3 regions of the Streptomyces sp. NBC_00536 genome follow, and region 1 is predicted to be linked to each of the others. Evidence: predicted binding sites of a transcription regulator. Region 1 holds the regulator's gene; each other region holds the start of a gene.
What was found. Region 1 encodes HrcA, which represses chaperone genes, less so after heat shock. Its sites were predicted from a motif close to TTNGCACTCNGNNNNNCNGAGTGCNAA; they were not measured.
Positions count from the first base shown of each region.

Region 1 (5,431 bases):
AACATCCTGGAGGGCTACGGCCTGACGGAGTCCAGCGCGGCCAGCTTCGTCAACCCCGGCGAGGCCTACCGCACCGGCACCGTCGGCAAGCCGCTCCCCGGCACCGAGGTCCGCATCGCCGACGACGGCGAGATCCTGCTGCGCGGCCCCGGGATCATGGAGGGCTACCACAACCAGCCCGACAAGACCGCCGAGGTGCTCGAAGCGGACGGCTGGCTGCACACCGGCGACATCGGCGAACTGTCCCCCGACGGCTACCTGCGCATCACCGACCGCAAGAAGGACCTGATCAAGACCTCGGGCGGGAAGTACGTCGCCCCCGCCGAGGTCGAAGGCCGCTTCAAGGCGATCTGCCCCTACGTCTCCAACATCGTCGTCCACGGCGCCGACCGGAACTTCTGCTCCGCGCTCATCGCCCTCGACGGCCCCGCCATCCTCGGCTGGGCCGCCGAGAACGGGCTGGAGGGCAAGACGTACGCCGAGGTCGTGGCCGCGCCCGAGACCAACCGCCTGGTCGAGACGTACGTACAGACCCTGAACGAGGGCCTCCAGCGCTGGCAGACGGTCAAGACCTTCCGCCTGCTGCCCCGCGACCTCGACGTCGAGCACGGCGACCTCACGCCCAGCCTCAAGCTGAAGCGGCCCGTCGTCGAGCGCGAGTTCAAGGCGCTCATCGACGAGATGTACGCGGGCTCGAACGAGGCCTGACCCCCGCGGCGGCCGTGCTCCCGCACGCCGAACCCGGACGGGGTCGGCGTGCGGGACAATGGGGTCATGCCTTCCGCCCTCCCCGACGGGGAACCCATGCCCGAAGACGGCTCGCTGCCGTCGCACGCCCTGGCGGGTGCGGCGGACCGGCCGCTCGGGTTCTACCTGCACGTCCCCTACTGCGCCACGCGCTGCGGCTACTGCGACTTCAACACCTACACCGCCACCGAGCTGCGCGGCACCGGCGGAGTGCTGGCCTCCCGCGAGAACTACGCCGACACCCTCATCGACGAGGTCCGCCTCGCCCGCAAGGTGCTCGGCGACGACCCGCGGGCCGTCCGCACGGTCTTCGTCGGCGGCGGTACGCCCACGCTCCTGCCCGCCGCGGACCTGGTCCGGATGCTCGCGGCGATCCGGGACGAATTCGGCCTCGCCGAGGACGCCGAGATCACCACCGAGGCCAACCCGGACTCCGTCGACCCGGCGTACCTGGCCGAACTGCGGGCCGGCGGCTTCAACCGCGTCTCCTTCGGCATGCAGAGCGCCAAACAGCACGTCCTGAAGGTCCTGGACCGCACCCACACCCCCGGCCGCCCCGAAGCGTGCGTCGCGGAAGCCCGGGCGGCCGGCTTCGAACACGTCAACCTCGACCTCATCTACGGCACCCCCGGGGAATCCGACGACGACTGGCGGGCCACGCTCGCCGCCGCGCTCGGCGCCGGACCGGACCACATCAGCGCCTACGCCCTGATCGTCGAGGAAGGCACCCAGCTGGCGCGCCGGATCCGCCGGGGCGAGGTCCCGATGACGGACGACGACGTGCACGCCGACCGCTACCTGATCGCGGACTCGGTCATGGCGGAGGCCGGGTACCACTGGTACGAGGTGTCCAACTGGGCCACCACCAAGGCCGGGCGCTGCCTGCACAACGAGCTGTACTGGCGCGGGGCGGACTGGTGGGGCGCCGGGCCCGGCGCGCACTCGCACGTCGGCGGGGTGCGGTGGTGGAACGTGAAGCACCCCGGGGCCTATGCCGCCGCGCTGGCCGAGGGGCGTTCACCGGGCGCGGGGCGCGAGCTGCTCTCGGACGAGGACCGGAGGGTCGAGCGGATCCTGCTGGAGCTGCGGCTGGTGGACGGCGTGCCGTTGGCGCTGCTCGCGGCGGCTGGGCTGGCGGCGTCCCGTCGAGCCCTGGCGGACGGGCTGCTGGAAGCGGGCCCCTACGCGGCCGGCCGGGCCGTCCTGACCCTCCGCGGCCGCCTCCTGGCCGACGCGGTGGTCCGCGACCTGGTCGACTGACCCGACCCGGCGCTGCCGACGCTGGGTGCCGCAAATCCAGCCTCGCCGGCGTTTGAGGCGCCCCCGGAGGGCCGGCCGAGCGGCACCAGCCCGCCGACCCCAGGCCCCCCGGTTACCGCTGAGGTCCGACGTCAGGTGCGGCCGCACCTGCCCTCCGGGGGCGCCTCAAACGCCGGCGGGGCTGGCAATGTGGGCGCGTCCCGGGCGTCGGCGGGCCTGGGTGGGGGCGCCTCAAACGCCGGCGAGGCTGGAGGTGGCGCGCCAGGGACGTCGGCACGCCGGGGTGGGGGTGCCCCGGCGTCGGCAGGGCTGGATTGGGCGGGATCAGGGGGCTGTGACGAAGTCGATCAGTTCTTCCACGCGGCCCAGGAGGGCGGGTTCCAGGTCCTGGTAGGTGTGGACGCGGGAGAGGATGTGCTGCCAGGCGGCGCCCGTGTTGTCCGGCCAGCCGAGGGCTCGGCAGATGCCCGTCTTCCAGTCCTGGCCCCGGGGGATCACCGGCCAGGCCGGGATGGCGAGGGCGGACGGTTTCACGGCCTGCCAGACGTCGATGTACGGGTGGCCCGCGATCAGGACGTCCGGTGAGGTCACCGCGGCCGCGATGCGGGATTCCTTCGAGCCGGGGACCAGGTGGTCGACCAGGACGCCCAGGCGGGCGTCGGGGCCCGGGGCGAAGTCCGCCACGATCGCCGGGAGGTCGTCGATGCCCTCCAGGTACTCCACCACCACGCCCTCGATGCGCAGGTCGTCGCCCCAGACCCGCTCGACGAGTTCGGCGTCGTGGCGCCCCTCGACGTAGATCCGGCCCGCCCGCGCCACGCGGGCCCGCGCGCCCGGGACCGCGATCGAGCCCGAGGCCGTGCGCGCGGGGCCCGCGGGGGCCCGGGAAGGCCGCACCAGGGTCACCACGGCCCCGTCCAGCAGGAAGCCGCGCGGTTCCATCGGGAAGACCCGCCGCTTGCCGAAGCGGTCCTCCAGGGTCACCGTGCCCGCCTCGCAGCCGACGACGGCCCCGCAGAAGCCCGTACCGGCCTCCTCGACCACCAGGTCCGGGTCCGCGGGGACCTCGGGGACGGGGCGGGGGCGCTTCCACGCGGGGGTCAGGTCGGGCGAGTACTCACGCATCCGGCCGACGCTAGGAGGCCCCGCGGCCGCGCGCACGCGACACGCCGTACCGCTGGGCCAGTGTGTCGCGTTGCGCACGCACGAAGGCCGCGTCGACCACCGCTCCGTGACCGGGCACGTACAGCGCGTCGTCCCCGCCCAGGGACAGCAGCCGGTCCACGGCCTCGGGCCACCGCTCGGGCATCGCGTCCGGGCCCGCCTGCGGCTCCCCGGACTCCTCGACCAGGTCCCCGCAGAAGACCACCTCCCGCTCGCCCGGCACGCACACCGCCAGGTCGTGCCCGCTGTGCCCGGGGCCGACGTTGGCCAGCAGCACCTGGACCCCGCCCAGTTCCAGGGTCCACTCGCCCGACACCAGGTGCCGCGGGACCACCATCCGCTCCGCCGCCTCGGCCGCCTCGGCCCGCGCCAGCCCCTGCCGCACGGCGTCCTCGCGCAGCTCGTCGCGGTCCGCGGTCAGCAGTGCGTCCAGGCCCACGGCGCCGTACACCTCGGCCTCCGGGAAGGCCGAGGAGCCCAGGACGTGATCGAAATGGCCGTGCGTGAATGCGAGATGCGTCACCCGCCGGCCCGTCATGTGCTCCGCCGCCACCCGCAGCCGGGACCCCTCCGGCAGGGACGAACCCGGGTCGATCAGGAGGACCGCGTCATCACCCACCACCAGCCCCGCGGTGCAGTCCCACACCGGCAGCCGCAGCCGTCCGGTCCGCCCGGTCAGCCGTTCCCAGCCCGCGTCTTCCCAACTCACGTCCATGAGGCGACGCTAGTCGAGCGGCCGCTCGCCGCGCGGTACCTTGACGGGCCGCGACGGGCCGCCCTTGCTAACGCCGTACGTACCCGCCGTACACTGACCGGGGGATCTCTGGCACTCACCGACCGCGAGTGCCAGCGGCACTCGCCACGACGGCCAGGCAGCACCAGGAACAGGCATCACAGATGGAGGTGTGCGCGATGCTCAGCGAACGCAGACTCGAAGTGCTCCGCGCCATCGTCCAGGACTACGTCGGGACGGAGGAGCCGGTCGGCTCCAAGGCGCTCACCGAGCGGCACCGGCTCGGCGTCTCGCCCGCCACCGTGCGCAACGACATGGCCGTGCTGGAGGAAGAGGGCTACATCGCCCAGCCCCACACCAGCGCGGGGCGCATCCCCACGGACAAGGGCTACCGCCTCTTCGTCGACAAGCTCGCGGGGGTCAAACCGCTGTCGTCGCCCGAGCGGCGGGCCATCCAGAACTTCCTCGACGGCGCCGTCGACCTCGACGACGTGGTCGGCCGTACGGTGCGGCTGCTCGCGCAGCTCACCCGGCAGGTCGCCGTCGTCCAGTACCCGAGCCTGACCCGTTCCACCGTCCGCCACGTCGAGCTGCTGTCGCTGGCCCCGGCCCGCCTGATGCTCGTACTGATCACGGACACCGGACGGGTCGAGCAGCGGCTCATCGACTGCCAGACGCCCTTCGGGGAGACCTCGCTGGCCGACCTGCGGGCACGGCTCAACAGCCGGGTCGTCGGCCGCCGGTTCACCGATGTGCCGCCGCTGGTGCAGGACCTCCCCGAGTCCTTCGAGACCGATGACCGGGCGACGGTCTCCACCGTCCTCGCGACCCTCCTCGAAACCCTCGTGGAGGACGCCGAAGAACGGCTGATGATCGGCGGAACCGCCAATCTCACCCGCTTCGGACACGATTTCCCCCTGACGATCAGGCCGGTGCTCGAAGCGCTGGAGGAGCAGGTCGTGCTCCTCAAGCTGCTGGGCGAGGCGAACGAGTCGGGAATGGCCGTACGGATCGGGCACGAGAACGCCTACGAGGGACTGAACTCCACGTCGGTCGTCTCGGTCGGTTACGGTTCGGGCGGCGAAGCAGTCGCCAAACTCGGCGTGGTCGGACCGACCCGCATGGACTACCCCGGAACGATGGGAGCGGTACGCGCAGTGGCACGTTACGTCGGACAGATCCTGGCGGAGTCGTAAGTGGCCACGGACTACTACGCCGTACTCGGCGTGCGCCGCGACGCATCCCAGGACGAGATCAAGAAGGCCTTCCGGCGCCTCGCGCGTGAACTCCACCCGGATGTGAATCCGGACCCGAAGACGCAAGAGCGCTTCAAGGAGATCAACGCGGCCTACGAGGTGCTCTCGGACCCGCAGAAGAAGCAGGTCTACGACCTCGGCGGCGACCCGCTGTCCTCCTCGGGCGGCGGTGGCGCGGGCGGGTTCGGAGCCGGTGGCTTCGGCAACTTCTCGGACATCATGGACGCCTTCTTCGGGCAGGCCTCGCAGCGCGGACCGCGCTCGCGGACCC
Region 1 is NZ_CP107819.1:2,681,397-2,686,827, reverse strand. Features, by position in the region: gene OHS33_RS11685 (AMP-dependent synthetase/ligase) at 1-708, shown strand, start outside; gene hemW (radical SAM family heme chaperone HemW) at 775-2,007, shown strand; gene OHS33_RS11675 (DUF3097 domain-containing protein) at 2,332-3,132, opposite strand; gene OHS33_RS11670 (MBL fold metallo-hydrolase) at 3,143-3,886, opposite strand; gene hrcA (heat-inducible transcriptional repressor HrcA) at 4,084-5,100, shown strand; gene dnaJ (molecular chaperone DnaJ) at 5,101-5,431, shown strand, end outside.

Region 2 (5,431 bases), 1.9 Mb from region 1:
AGCACCCCCGCCGGGACCCGGGCCGCCAGCTCGCGAGCGGACGCGGTGTCGACCGTACGCGGGCTGCCCGCGGCGAAGACGAACCCGATGGCGTCGGCCCCCGCGGCCACGGCCACGTCGACGTCCGCCGCGGTCCGCAGCCCGCAGATCTTGATGAACACGTCAGTCATGCCCGCAGTCAACCACCCGCACAGGAGAACGAGCGCAGGAGACCGAGAAAGAACTCCCGGCCGCGCGACATCCTGTCCCCTCGCGTAGTCATCAGGGGTATGCGGGGATCACTGAGCAAGAGAACGGGCGGGGACCGCGTGACATCAGCACAGGAGGAGGCGTACCTGGAATTCGTGGCCGGGCGGGCGAAGGCGCTCTACCGCTCGGCGTACGCACTCGCGGCCGGCGACACCCATCTCGCCGAGGACCTGGTCCAGGAGACCCTGAGCCGGCTGTACGTGCACTGGAGCCGGGTGGCCCGCGCGGACAGCCCGGCGGCCTACGCCCAGACGGTCCTGGTCCGTACGTTCCTCAGCATGCGGCGTCGGCGCAGCACCGGCGAGCGCCCGACCGGGAACATCCCCGACAGCCCGCAGGCCGGTCCCGACGCCGCGCTGCGGATCACCCTGCTGGACGCGCTCGGCCAACTGCCGCCCCGCGACCGGGCGGTGATGCTGCTGCGCTACTGGGAGGGCCACACCATCGAGGAGACCGCCAAGATGCTCCGGCTGAGCAACGGCGCGGTCCGCTCCCAGGGCACCCGGGCACTCGGCAGGCTGCGCGCGCTGCTCGGCGACAGCCTGTCCGACCTGGTTCCGCGGTGAGCGCCGGAGCCCGCGGGCCCGTGCCGCCGCAACGCCCCCACCAGCGAAAGAGAAGTGACGCCACCATGCCGGATGCCACCATGCCGTTCGAAACAGACCTCGCCCACGCCCTGAACCGCACGACGGACTCCCTCGAACCCGACCTCACCGCGCTCGTCGGCGGAGCCGTCCAGCGCGGCCGCAGCCGCCGGCGCCGGCGCAACGCCGGGATCACGGCCGGGGTCGGCGCCTGCGCCGCGCTCGCGGTGGGCGCCCTGATGCTCCCCGGCATGCTCTCCGGGGCCTTCCCCGGGACCTTCTCCACCGGGTCCGACATGGAACCGGCGGCGCTGGCGCTGCCCCGCTCCGCGGTCAGCGGCGACCAGATGATCGCGGCCGTGGAACAGTCGCTCCCCGGGGGCCGGTTCAGCGAGAAGACCGGGCAGAGCAACAACCCCGCGGATCCGTCCGCCGGGTACGTCGCCAACGGCGGCATGGCCGTAGACGACGGGCACGGCGTCGCCTACGTCGGCGTCTCGGCCCTGCGGCTCAAGCTGCCGCTCAGGGACGGCGACGGGCTGAACTGCGAGGAGAAGCGGACGCCCAAGCGGGCCAAGGGTGACACCTGCGAGCTGCGCGAGCTGCCGAGCAGCGCCGCGGTCCCCGGCGGGGCGCTGGTGATGTGGGAGAAGACCGCGGCGGAGCAGCCGGTCCGGGCCGACACCGCCCACCGCTGGACGATGACGGTCACCCTGAAGGCAACCGGCGCGCAGGTTCAGATGGTGCAGTGGAACAGCCCCGGCGGCGGCACCGGCGGCGGCGTGTTCCCGAAGGCGACCCGGCCCGCTCCCCCGCTCTCCGAGGAGCAGGCGGAGGCCGCCCTCACCGGCGCCGTCTGGGCACCGGTCCTGGGCGCCGTCGGCTGAGCCAACGAAACATCTCAAATAAACGCCCGAGGGCGGCACCCCCCGTGGGGAGTGCCGCCCTCGTTCGAAGAACAGCCGATCAACCGTCGGGCCGGAGCCCGGGGCGGATCAGAAGTCCATGTCACCGCCCGGCATGCCGCCGCCCGCGGGGGCACCGGCCTTCTCGGGCTTGTCGGCGATGACGGCCTCGGTGGTGAGGAAGAGGGCCGCGATCGACGCCGCGTTCTGCAGCGCGGAGCGGGTGACCTTCGCCGGGTCGATGATGCCCTCGGCGATCATGTCGACGTACTCGCCGGTCGCGGCGTTCAGGCCGTGACCGATCGGCAGGTTGCGCACCTTCTCGACGACGACGCCACCCTCGAGACCACCGTTGACGGCGATCTGCTTGAGCGGGGCCTCCAGCGCGAGCTTGACGGCGTTGGCGCCGGTCGCCTCGTCGCCGGTGAGCTCGAGCTTCTCGAAGACCGCGGAGGCCTGGAGCAGGGCCACGCCGCCACCGGCGACGATGCCCTCTTCGACGGCCGCCTTGGCGTTGCGGACGGCGTCCTCGATGCGGTGCTTGCGCTCCTTGAGCTCAACCTCCGTCGCGGCACCGGCCTTGATGACGGCCACGCCGCCGGCCAGCTTCGCGAGGCGCTCCTGGAGCTTCTCGCGGTCGTAGTCCGAGTCGGAGTTCTCGATCTCGGCGCGGATCTGGTTGACGCGACCCTGGACCTGGTCGCTGTCGCCGGAGCCGTCGACGATCGTGGTCTCGTCCTTGGTGATGACGACCTTGCGGGCGCGGCCGAGCAGGTCGAGGCCCGCGTTCTCCAGCTTGAGGCCGACCTCCTCGGAGATGACGGTGCCGCCCGTGAGGATGGCGATGTCACCGAGCATGGCCTTGCGGCGGTCGCCGAAGCCCGGAGCCTTGACGGCGACGGACTTGAAGGTGCCGCGGATCTTGTTGACGACCAGGGTCGACAGAGCCTCGCCCTCGACGTCCTCGGCGATGATCAGCAGCGGCTTGCCGGACTGCATGACCTTCTCCAGGAGCGGCAGCAGGTCCTTGACCGAGCCGATCTTGGAGTTGACGATCAGGATGTACGGGTCGTCGAGGGACGACTCCATGCGCTCCATGTCGGTGGCGAAGTACGCCGAGATGTAGCCCTTGTCGAAGCGCATGCCCTCGGTGAGCTCAAGCTCCAGGCCGAAGGTCTGCGACTCCTCGACCGTGATGACGCCTTCCTTGCCGACCTTGTCCATCGCCTCGGCGATGAGCTCGCCGATCTGGGTGTCGGCGGCGGAGATGGAGGCCGTAGAAGCGATCTGCTCCTTGGTCTCGACATCCTTGGCCTGGGCCAGCAGGGCGGCGGAGACGGCCTCGACGGCCTTCTCGATACCACGCTTGAGGGCCATCGGGTTCGCACCGGCGGCTACGTTGCGCAGGCCCTCGCGGACGAGCGCCTGGGCCAGCACGGTGGCCGTGGTCGTACCGTCACCGGCGACGTCATCCGTCTTCTTGGCGACTTCCTTGACCAGCTCGGCGCCGATCTTCTCGTACGGGTCCTCGAGCTCGATCTCCTTGGCGATGGAGACACCATCGTTGGTGATCGTGGGGGCGCCCCACTTCTTCTCAAGGACGACGTTGCGACCCTTGGGGCCAAGGGTGACCTTGACGGCGTCGGCGAGCTGGTTCATGCCTCGCTCGAGACCGCGCCGGGCCTCCTCGTTGAACGCAATGATCTTGGCCATCTGAAGTGGTCCTCCCGGACAGCGGTGGATTGCTCCTGGACCGCGCCCGCGCCCGCGACGGACGGCCTGTTGAGCCTGCCGGTTCCTTCCCGCCAGACTCGCTGGGCCTCACCGACCCGGTCCTCGTTTAGTAGCACTCTCACCAGGAGAGTGCTAACGCCAATGATTAGCACTCGGCACCCCCGAGTGCAAGCGGCTTCGGGGAACAGCCGGTGAACGACGGGGCCGGGCGCGGGCCGGGCGTACGAGGGGCCCGCATCCCCTGTCTCAGGATGCGGGCCCCTCGTGTTCGTCTGTCGGTGGTCGATCGCTCCGGCTAGCCGACTGCGAGCTTGACCATGTCCGCCTGCGGACCCTTCTGGCCCTGCGAGATCTCGAACTCGACCCGCTGACCCTCTTCAAGGGTGCGGTATCCGTCCATCTGGATGGCGCTGTAGTGGACGAACACATCCGCACCACCGTCGACCGCGATGAAGCCGTAGCCCTTCTCCGCGTTGAACCACTTGACGGTGCCCTGAGCCATGCCTAACTCCCCTATTACTGGCCCTTGCGCAGGACCGCACTTCGCGGACCCGGGTCAGAACTTGCGCCGGAACGCCTCGACCGGGGCTGAATGTATCCGCACCGCTGCTGTCTGCGACAGGTCATTCCGACGAGAAATCCGGACACGCCAATAGATTGAAATAGGGTGAAAATTAGGAATCTTCCGGGGCAACTCGGGCCGGACAAACTGCGCCAACGACCCATAGCGCGCCTGCATGTTGACTCAATGTCAACCCTTCCGCGACCCGTTCATATGCGGCGGGCAAGAACAGCGGCGGGGACTTCCCCAACTCTACCGCGCCCAACCAAGCAGAATTGCCCCCTCCGTTTCTTACCGGAGGGGGCAATTCAGGTTTTCGCCTGCTCGGCAGGCCTACAAGGCGGGCCTACAAGGAGCGGCTCAGCCGCCCGCGACGGCGGGAATGATCGAGACACCCACGCCGTCGGGCGTCGGCGTCTGCAGCCCGCTCTCGAAGCGCACGTCGTCGTCGTTCACGTAGACGTTCACGAAGCGGCGCAGCTTGCCCTGGTCGTCGAGCACGCGGGCGGCGATGCCCGGGTGGCTCTGCTCCAGGGAGTCGATGACCTCGCTGAGGGTCGCGCCCTCGGCGGGGACCTCGGCCTGGCCGCCGGTGTAGGTGCGCAGGATGGTGGGGATGCGGACGTTGACGCTCATGGCGCTACTGCCTTTCCGGGGGTCAGAGGACGGTCGGGAGGGTGGTCACGCCAGGCCGGCGGCGCGGAACGCGTCCAGGCTCGGGCGGATGGTGGCGGTCTGGCCGCTGTCGCCGGCCACCGCCTCCAGGGTCTTGAGGCCGTCACCGGTGTTCAGGATCACGGTGGTGAGCGCCGGGTCGAGCTGCCCGTTCTCGATGAGCTTCTTCGTCACGCCGACGGTCACGCCGCCCGCGGTCTCGGCGAAGATGCCCTCGGTCTGCGCCAGGATCTTGATGGCCTCGACGACCTGCGTGTCGTTGACGTCCTCGACGTAGCCGCCCGTACGGCGGGCGATGTCCAGGACGTACGGGCCGTCGGCCGGGTTGCCGATGGCCAGCGACTTGGCGATGGTGTCCGGCTTCTGCGGGCGGACCACGTCGTGACCGGCCTTGAAGGCGGTCGAGACGGGCGAGCAGCCCTCGGCCTGGGCGCCGAAGATCTTGTACGGCTTGTCCTCGACCAGGCCGAGCTTGATCAGCTCCTGGAGGCCCTTGTCGATCTTCGTGAGCTGCGAGCCGGACGCGATCGGGATGACGATCTGGTCGGGCAGCTGCCAGCCGAGCTGCTCGCAGATCTCGTACGCCAGCGTCTTGGAGCCCTCGCCGTAGTACGGGCGCAGGTTGACGTTGACGAAGCCCCAGCCCTCGCCGAGCGGGTCGCCGATCAGTTCGGAGCAGAAGCGGTTGACGTCGTCGTAGTTGCCCTCGATGCCGACCAGGT
Region 2 is NZ_CP107819.1:4,538,977-4,544,407, reverse strand. Features, by position in the region: gene OHS33_RS20015 (phosphoribosylanthranilate isomerase) at 1-170, opposite strand, end outside; gene OHS33_RS20010 (SigE family RNA polymerase sigma factor) at 309-815, shown strand; gene OHS33_RS20005 (hypothetical protein) at 896-1,720, shown strand; gene groL (chaperonin GroEL) at 1,829-3,451, opposite strand; gene OHS33_RS19995 (cold-shock protein) at 3,768-3,974, opposite strand; gene OHS33_RS19990 (MoaD/ThiS family protein) at 4,395-4,670, opposite strand; gene thrC (threonine synthase) at 4,716-5,431, opposite strand, start outside.
Region 2: a site for HrcA is predicted at 3,582-3,608, ahead of groL (chaperonin GroEL). Genes of this name have one in related genera too.

Region 3 (5,431 bases), 2.2 Mb from region 1:
TCGTGGCTGCCGCCACCGTCGACGATGACCGTGTCGTCCTTGGTGATCGTGACGCGGCGGGCGGAGCCCAGTACGTCCAGACCGGCCTGGTCGAGCTTGAGGCCGACCTCTTCGGCGATGACGGTGGCGCCGGTGAGGGCGGCCATGTCCTGGAGCATCGCCTTGCGGCGGTCACCGAAGCCGGGGGCCTTGACGGCCACGGCGTTGAAGGTGCCACGGATCTTGTTGACGACGAGGGTGGAGAGCGCCTCGCCCTCGACGTCCTCGGCGATGATCAGCAGCGGCTTGGAGGCGCCCGCCTGGATGACCTTCTCCAGCAGCGGCAGCAGGTCCTGGATGGACGAGATCTTGCCCTGGTTGATCAGGATGTAGGGGTCCTCGAGGACGGCCTCCATACGCTCCTGGTCGGACACCATGTACGGGGAGAGGTAGCCCTTGTCGAAGGCCATGCCCTCGGTGAACTCCAGCTCCAGGCCGAAGGTGTTGGACTCCTCGACGGTGATGACACCGTCCTTGCCGACCTTGTCCATCGCCTCGGCGATGAGCTCGCCGACCTGGGTGTCCTGCGCGGAGAGCGCGGCCACGGCGGCGATGTCGGACTTGTCCTCGATCGGACGGGCGGTGTCGAGCAGCTCGGCGGAGACGGCCTTGACCGCCGCGTCGATGCCCTTCTTCAGGGCGGCCGGGGAGGCGCCGGCGGCGACGTTGCGCAGACCCTCGCGGACCAGCGCCTGGGCCAGCACGGTGGCGGTGGTGGTGCCGTCACCCGCGATGTCGTTGGTCTTGGTCGCCACCTCCTTCACGAGCTGGGCACCGAGGTTCTCGTACGGGTCGTCGAGCTCGACCTCGCGCGCGATGGTGACACCGTCGTTGGTGATGGTGGGAGCGCCGAACTTCTTGTCGATGACGACGTTGCGGCCCTTGGGGCCGATCGTCACCTTGACCGTGTCGGCAAGCTTGTTCACGCCACGCTCAAGAGCGCGACGGGCGTCCTCGTCAAACTTAAGAATCTTCGGCATGGGAGCGGTTCAGCCCTCTCGTTGCGATCCCCGGCCGCTCACCGCGACCGCCTTGAACGAACTACGCCCCTCGCCGCCCGGCATCAGCAGGGGTGACCAGGGGCGTAGCTCAAAGCAAAACTGGAGAAGTGATTACTTCTCGACGATCGCGAGCACGTCGCGGGCCGAGAGGACGAGGTATTCCTCGCCGTTGTACTTCACTTCGGTGCCGCCGTACTTGCTGTACAGGACGACGTCGCCGACGGTGACGTCCAGCGGAAGACGCTGGCCGTCCTCGAAGCGACCCGGACCCACGGCGAGGACGACGCCCTCCTGGGGCTTCTCCTTCGCGGTGTCCGGGATGACCAGGCCGGAAGCCGTGGTCTGCTCGGCGTCGAGCGGCTGGACCACAATGCGGTCCTCGAGCGGCTTGATGGCAACCTTGGAGCTGGTGGTCGTCACGTTCCGGTCTCCCCCTTCGGAGATCTCACGGGGTTAACTGTTTTGGGGTGGCGACCAGGTGGTTCCGTCGTCGCGGGAGCCGGACCTGCCTGTCGCGCTGTTGGCACTCACCGGTGGCGAGTGCCAGGCCCGAGACTATTCCGGCGATTAGCACTCGGTCAAGCGGAGTGCCAATTATCCGCGTCCGGCGTTGCGGCGGCCACGTGTGTGACGCTTGGCGCGTGCGCATTCTCGTGGTCGAAGACGAAGAGGGGCTGGCCGAGTCCCTCCGGCGCGGCCTGTCCGCCGAAGGGCACTGGGTCGAGGTCGCGCACGACGGCCACCGCGGTCTGGAACTCGCGCTCAGCGGCGGCCCGTACGACGTGGTGCTGCTCGACCTGATGCTGCCCGGGCTCAGCGGGTACGAGATCTGCACCAGGATGCGCGCCCACGGCGACACCACCCCCGTGCTGATGCTCACCGCCAAGGACGGCGAGTACGACGAGGCGGAGGGCCTGGACTCCGGCGCCGACGACTATCTGACCAAGCCGTTCTCCTTCGTCGTCCTGGGCGCCCGCGTCCGGGCGCTGGCCCGGCGGGCCGGGGCCCCCGCGCGCACCACCCTCCAGGCCGGTGACCTCTTCCTGGACCCCGAGGGCCGCCGCTGCCGCCGGGGCACCCGGGACATCGAGCTGACCGCCCGCGAACTGGGCGTCCTGGCCTGCCTGATGGAGCACCCGGGGCGGGCCGTGGCCAAGCAGGAGATCCTCGACGAGGTCTGGCGCTCCCCCGGCGGCTCCGCGGGCATCGACCCGAACATCGTCGAGGTCTACGTCTCCTCGCTCCGCCGGAAGATCGACGCCCCCTTCGGCCGCCGGTCCATCCGCACCGTCCACGGCACCGGCTACCGGATGGCCCCCGACGGTGGCTGAGACCCCCCGGGGGAGGCTGCTGGGCAGCGTCCGGGCCCGCGCGGCCCTCGGCGCCGCCCTCGCGATGGCGGCCGTCCTGGCCGTGGGCGGGATCTGGCTCTACGGCGTGCTGCGCGCCAACCTGCTGGAGAACACCACCGGCCGCACCGAACTCGCCGCCCGCAAGGTGGCCGCCCAGCTCGACACCCGGGCCCTGCCCGCCGGCCGGCTGCCCGCCCCCGAGAGCGGGGTGGACCTGGTGTTCGTGCTGGACGCGGCGGGCCGGGTCACCGCGTCCACCGGGGACCCCGGACGGCTCGCCGCCGAGCTGGCGGCCCTGCGGCCCGCCGCCGGGGACGATTCGCGCGCGGCCGTCCTGCCGCCCCCGGCCCCCGGGGGCGGTGAGCGGCGCGCGGTGGTGGTGGTCAGCGCCCCCGGCCCGGCGGGCACCGCCGCGCACTACGTCTACGCGATGACCGTCCTCGGGGACGTGGACGACGCCACCCGTTCCGTCGCCTACGGGATGCTCGGCGGCGCTCCCCCGCTGATCGCCTTCGCCGCCGCGCTCGCCTGGTGGGTGGCCGGGCACGCGCTGCGCCCGGTCACCGCGATCCGCGACGCGCTGGCCGCGGTCACCGGGAGCGAGCTGGACCGGCGGGTGCCCGACCCGGGCGGGGCCGACGAGATCGCGCGCCTCGCCCGGACCGTGAACGACACCTTGGACCGGCTGGAGCGCTCCGACGCGCGCCAGCGCCAGTTCACCGCCGACGCCTCGCACGAGCTGCGCAATCCGCTGGCCGCGGTGCGGTCCCGGCTGGAGGTGGCGCTGGAGGACCCCGACCGGGAGTCGGTCGCGGCGGCCCTCGCCGACACCGAGCGGCTCCAGCGGATCGCGGCCGACCTGCTGCTGCTGGCCCGGCTCGACGGGCGGCCCGCGCCGCGCACCGAGCCGGTGGACCTGGCGCTGCTGGCCGCGGAGGACGCGGCCCGGCGGGGGGCGCCGCGGGTGCGGCTGCGGGTGGTGGCGGGGGCGCCCGTACCGGCGGCCGGGGATCCGGCGCGGCTGGAGCGGGCGCTGGCCAACCTGGTGGACAACGCGCTGCGGTACGCCCGTACGGAGGTCGTCGTACGGGCGTACGCGCGCGATGGCTGGAATGTGCTGGAGGTGACCGACGACGGTCCGGGGATCCCGGAGGCGGACCGGGACCGGGTCTTCGAGCGGTTCGTCCGCCTCGACGCCGACCGGGGCCGGGCCAGCGGCGGCACCGGGCTGGGCCTGGCCATCGCCCGCGAGGTCGCCCGCTCGCACGGCGGCGAGCTGGTGGCGCTGGATCCCGCCGGGGGCGCCGGGGGCGGGGCGCTGCTGGTGCTGCGGCTTCCTGCCGGGTCCTCCTGAACGCCTCTTCAGGACCCTCAGGTTTCCTTCAGCGGCCGTGCCCCAGCATCGACTGGCATGAGTGCGCATCGCAGGAAGACGGACCCTGGCACCCGCGGGACACGGGGACCGCACCGCCGGATCGGGCGCACGCTGCTGCTCACCGGCTGCGTGCTGACCGTGCTGGTGGGCGCGACGGGCTGGTATCTCTACGACGATCTGGCGGGCAGCATCGGCAGCTCCAAGGCGCTGGAGGGCGCAGAGAAGTCCCAGTCCGGGGACCTGAACATCCTGCTGATGGGGCTGGACAGCCGCCGCGACCAGAACGGCGAGCCGCTACCGGAGGCGGTCCTGGACAAGCTGCACGCGGGCAGTTCCGACATCGGCGGCTACAACACGAACACCCTGATCCTGCTGCACGTGCCGGCGGACGGCGGCAAGGCGAAGGCCTTCTCCGTCCCGCGCGACGACTTCGTGACGATGCACGGGGTGCCCGGGGACACGGGCAAACAGAAGATCAAGGAGGCCTACGGGCGGGCCAAGGCGAAGCGCGAGGAGCAGCTGTCCGGCCAGGGGGTCACGGACCGGCGGGAGCTGGAGCGGGAGGGGCGCGAGGCGGGGCGCAAGGCCTCGATCGCGACGGTGCGGGCGTTCCTGGGCGTGCCGATCGACCACTTCGCCGAGCTGAATCTGGCCGGTTTCTACCACCTGGCGGACGCGCTGGGCGGCGTACCGGTGTGTCTGAACAAGCCGGCCAAGGACAAGAACTCGGGGGCGGACTTCCCGGCCGGGCGGCAGACCCTCAACGGGCAGCAGTCGCTGGCCTTCGTCCGCCAGCGGATGGGTCTGGACGGCGGTGACCTGGACCGGACGAAGCGGCAGCAGGCGTTCCTGGCCGGGGCGACGAAGAAGCTGAACGACGGCGGGACCTTCACGGATCCGGTGAAGCTGCTCAAGCTGATCGACACGGCGAAACAGGACGTGGTGACCGATCAGGGCTGGGACCTGATGTCCTTCGTCAAGCAGGCGAAGAACCTCTCCGGCGGCCATGTGGAATTCACGACACTGCCCATCGAGGGGTTCGGAAGCAACCATGGGGCCGACATCAACGTCGTAGACGATATGAAGATAAAGCGCCTCATTGCCGAGCAGATAGGGCCCAGGGCTTCCGCGAGCCCGAGCGTACCGGGCGCCGCATCCTCGTCACCGGGTGCCAGCACTCCGGATTCGGCCCCGGCCGCCTCGCCCGAGAAGAGGTCCGCCATCGACGGCGGCGGCATCCCGTGCGTGGACTGAGCGCGCGTACGACCTCGGGCGCCCGGCGTCGTACGGAAGCACTGCTGCTGGTCCTGGTCGTCGCCATCACCGTCTCCGGGCACGTGAGCGCGAGCCTGGCGATGAACGGCCAGCTGCCCGCCAACCTCACCGGCTTCACGGTCAGCATGACGCTGCTGTCGCTGGTGGGGCACCTCGGCGTGCGCCGGTTCGCGGCGTACGCCGATCCGCTGATCCTGCCGCTGGCGATGCTGCTGACCGGGCTCGGGCTGGTGCTGCTGCACCGGCTGGACCAGTCCTACATCGAGCGGTACAACTCCACGGCGGTCGCGCCCGGGCAGCTGGTGTGGTCGGTGATCGGCGTCGCGGCCTGTCTGGGCGTGGTGGCGCTGCTGCGCGACCACCGCCTGCTCCAGCGCTTCATCTACATC
Region 3 is NZ_CP107819.1:4,901,558-4,906,988, reverse strand. Features, by position in the region: gene groL (chaperonin GroEL) at 1-1,019, opposite strand, end outside; gene groES (co-chaperone GroES) at 1,152-1,460, opposite strand; gene OHS33_RS21780 (response regulator transcription factor) at 1,682-2,371, shown strand; gene OHS33_RS21775 (sensor histidine kinase) at 2,364-3,746, shown strand; gene OHS33_RS21770 (LCP family protein) at 3,804-5,021, shown strand; gene OHS33_RS21765 (FtsW/RodA/SpoVE family cell cycle protein) at 5,009-5,431, shown strand, end outside.
Region 3: a site for HrcA is predicted at 1,608-1,634, ahead of groES (co-chaperone GroES). Genes of this name have one in related genera too.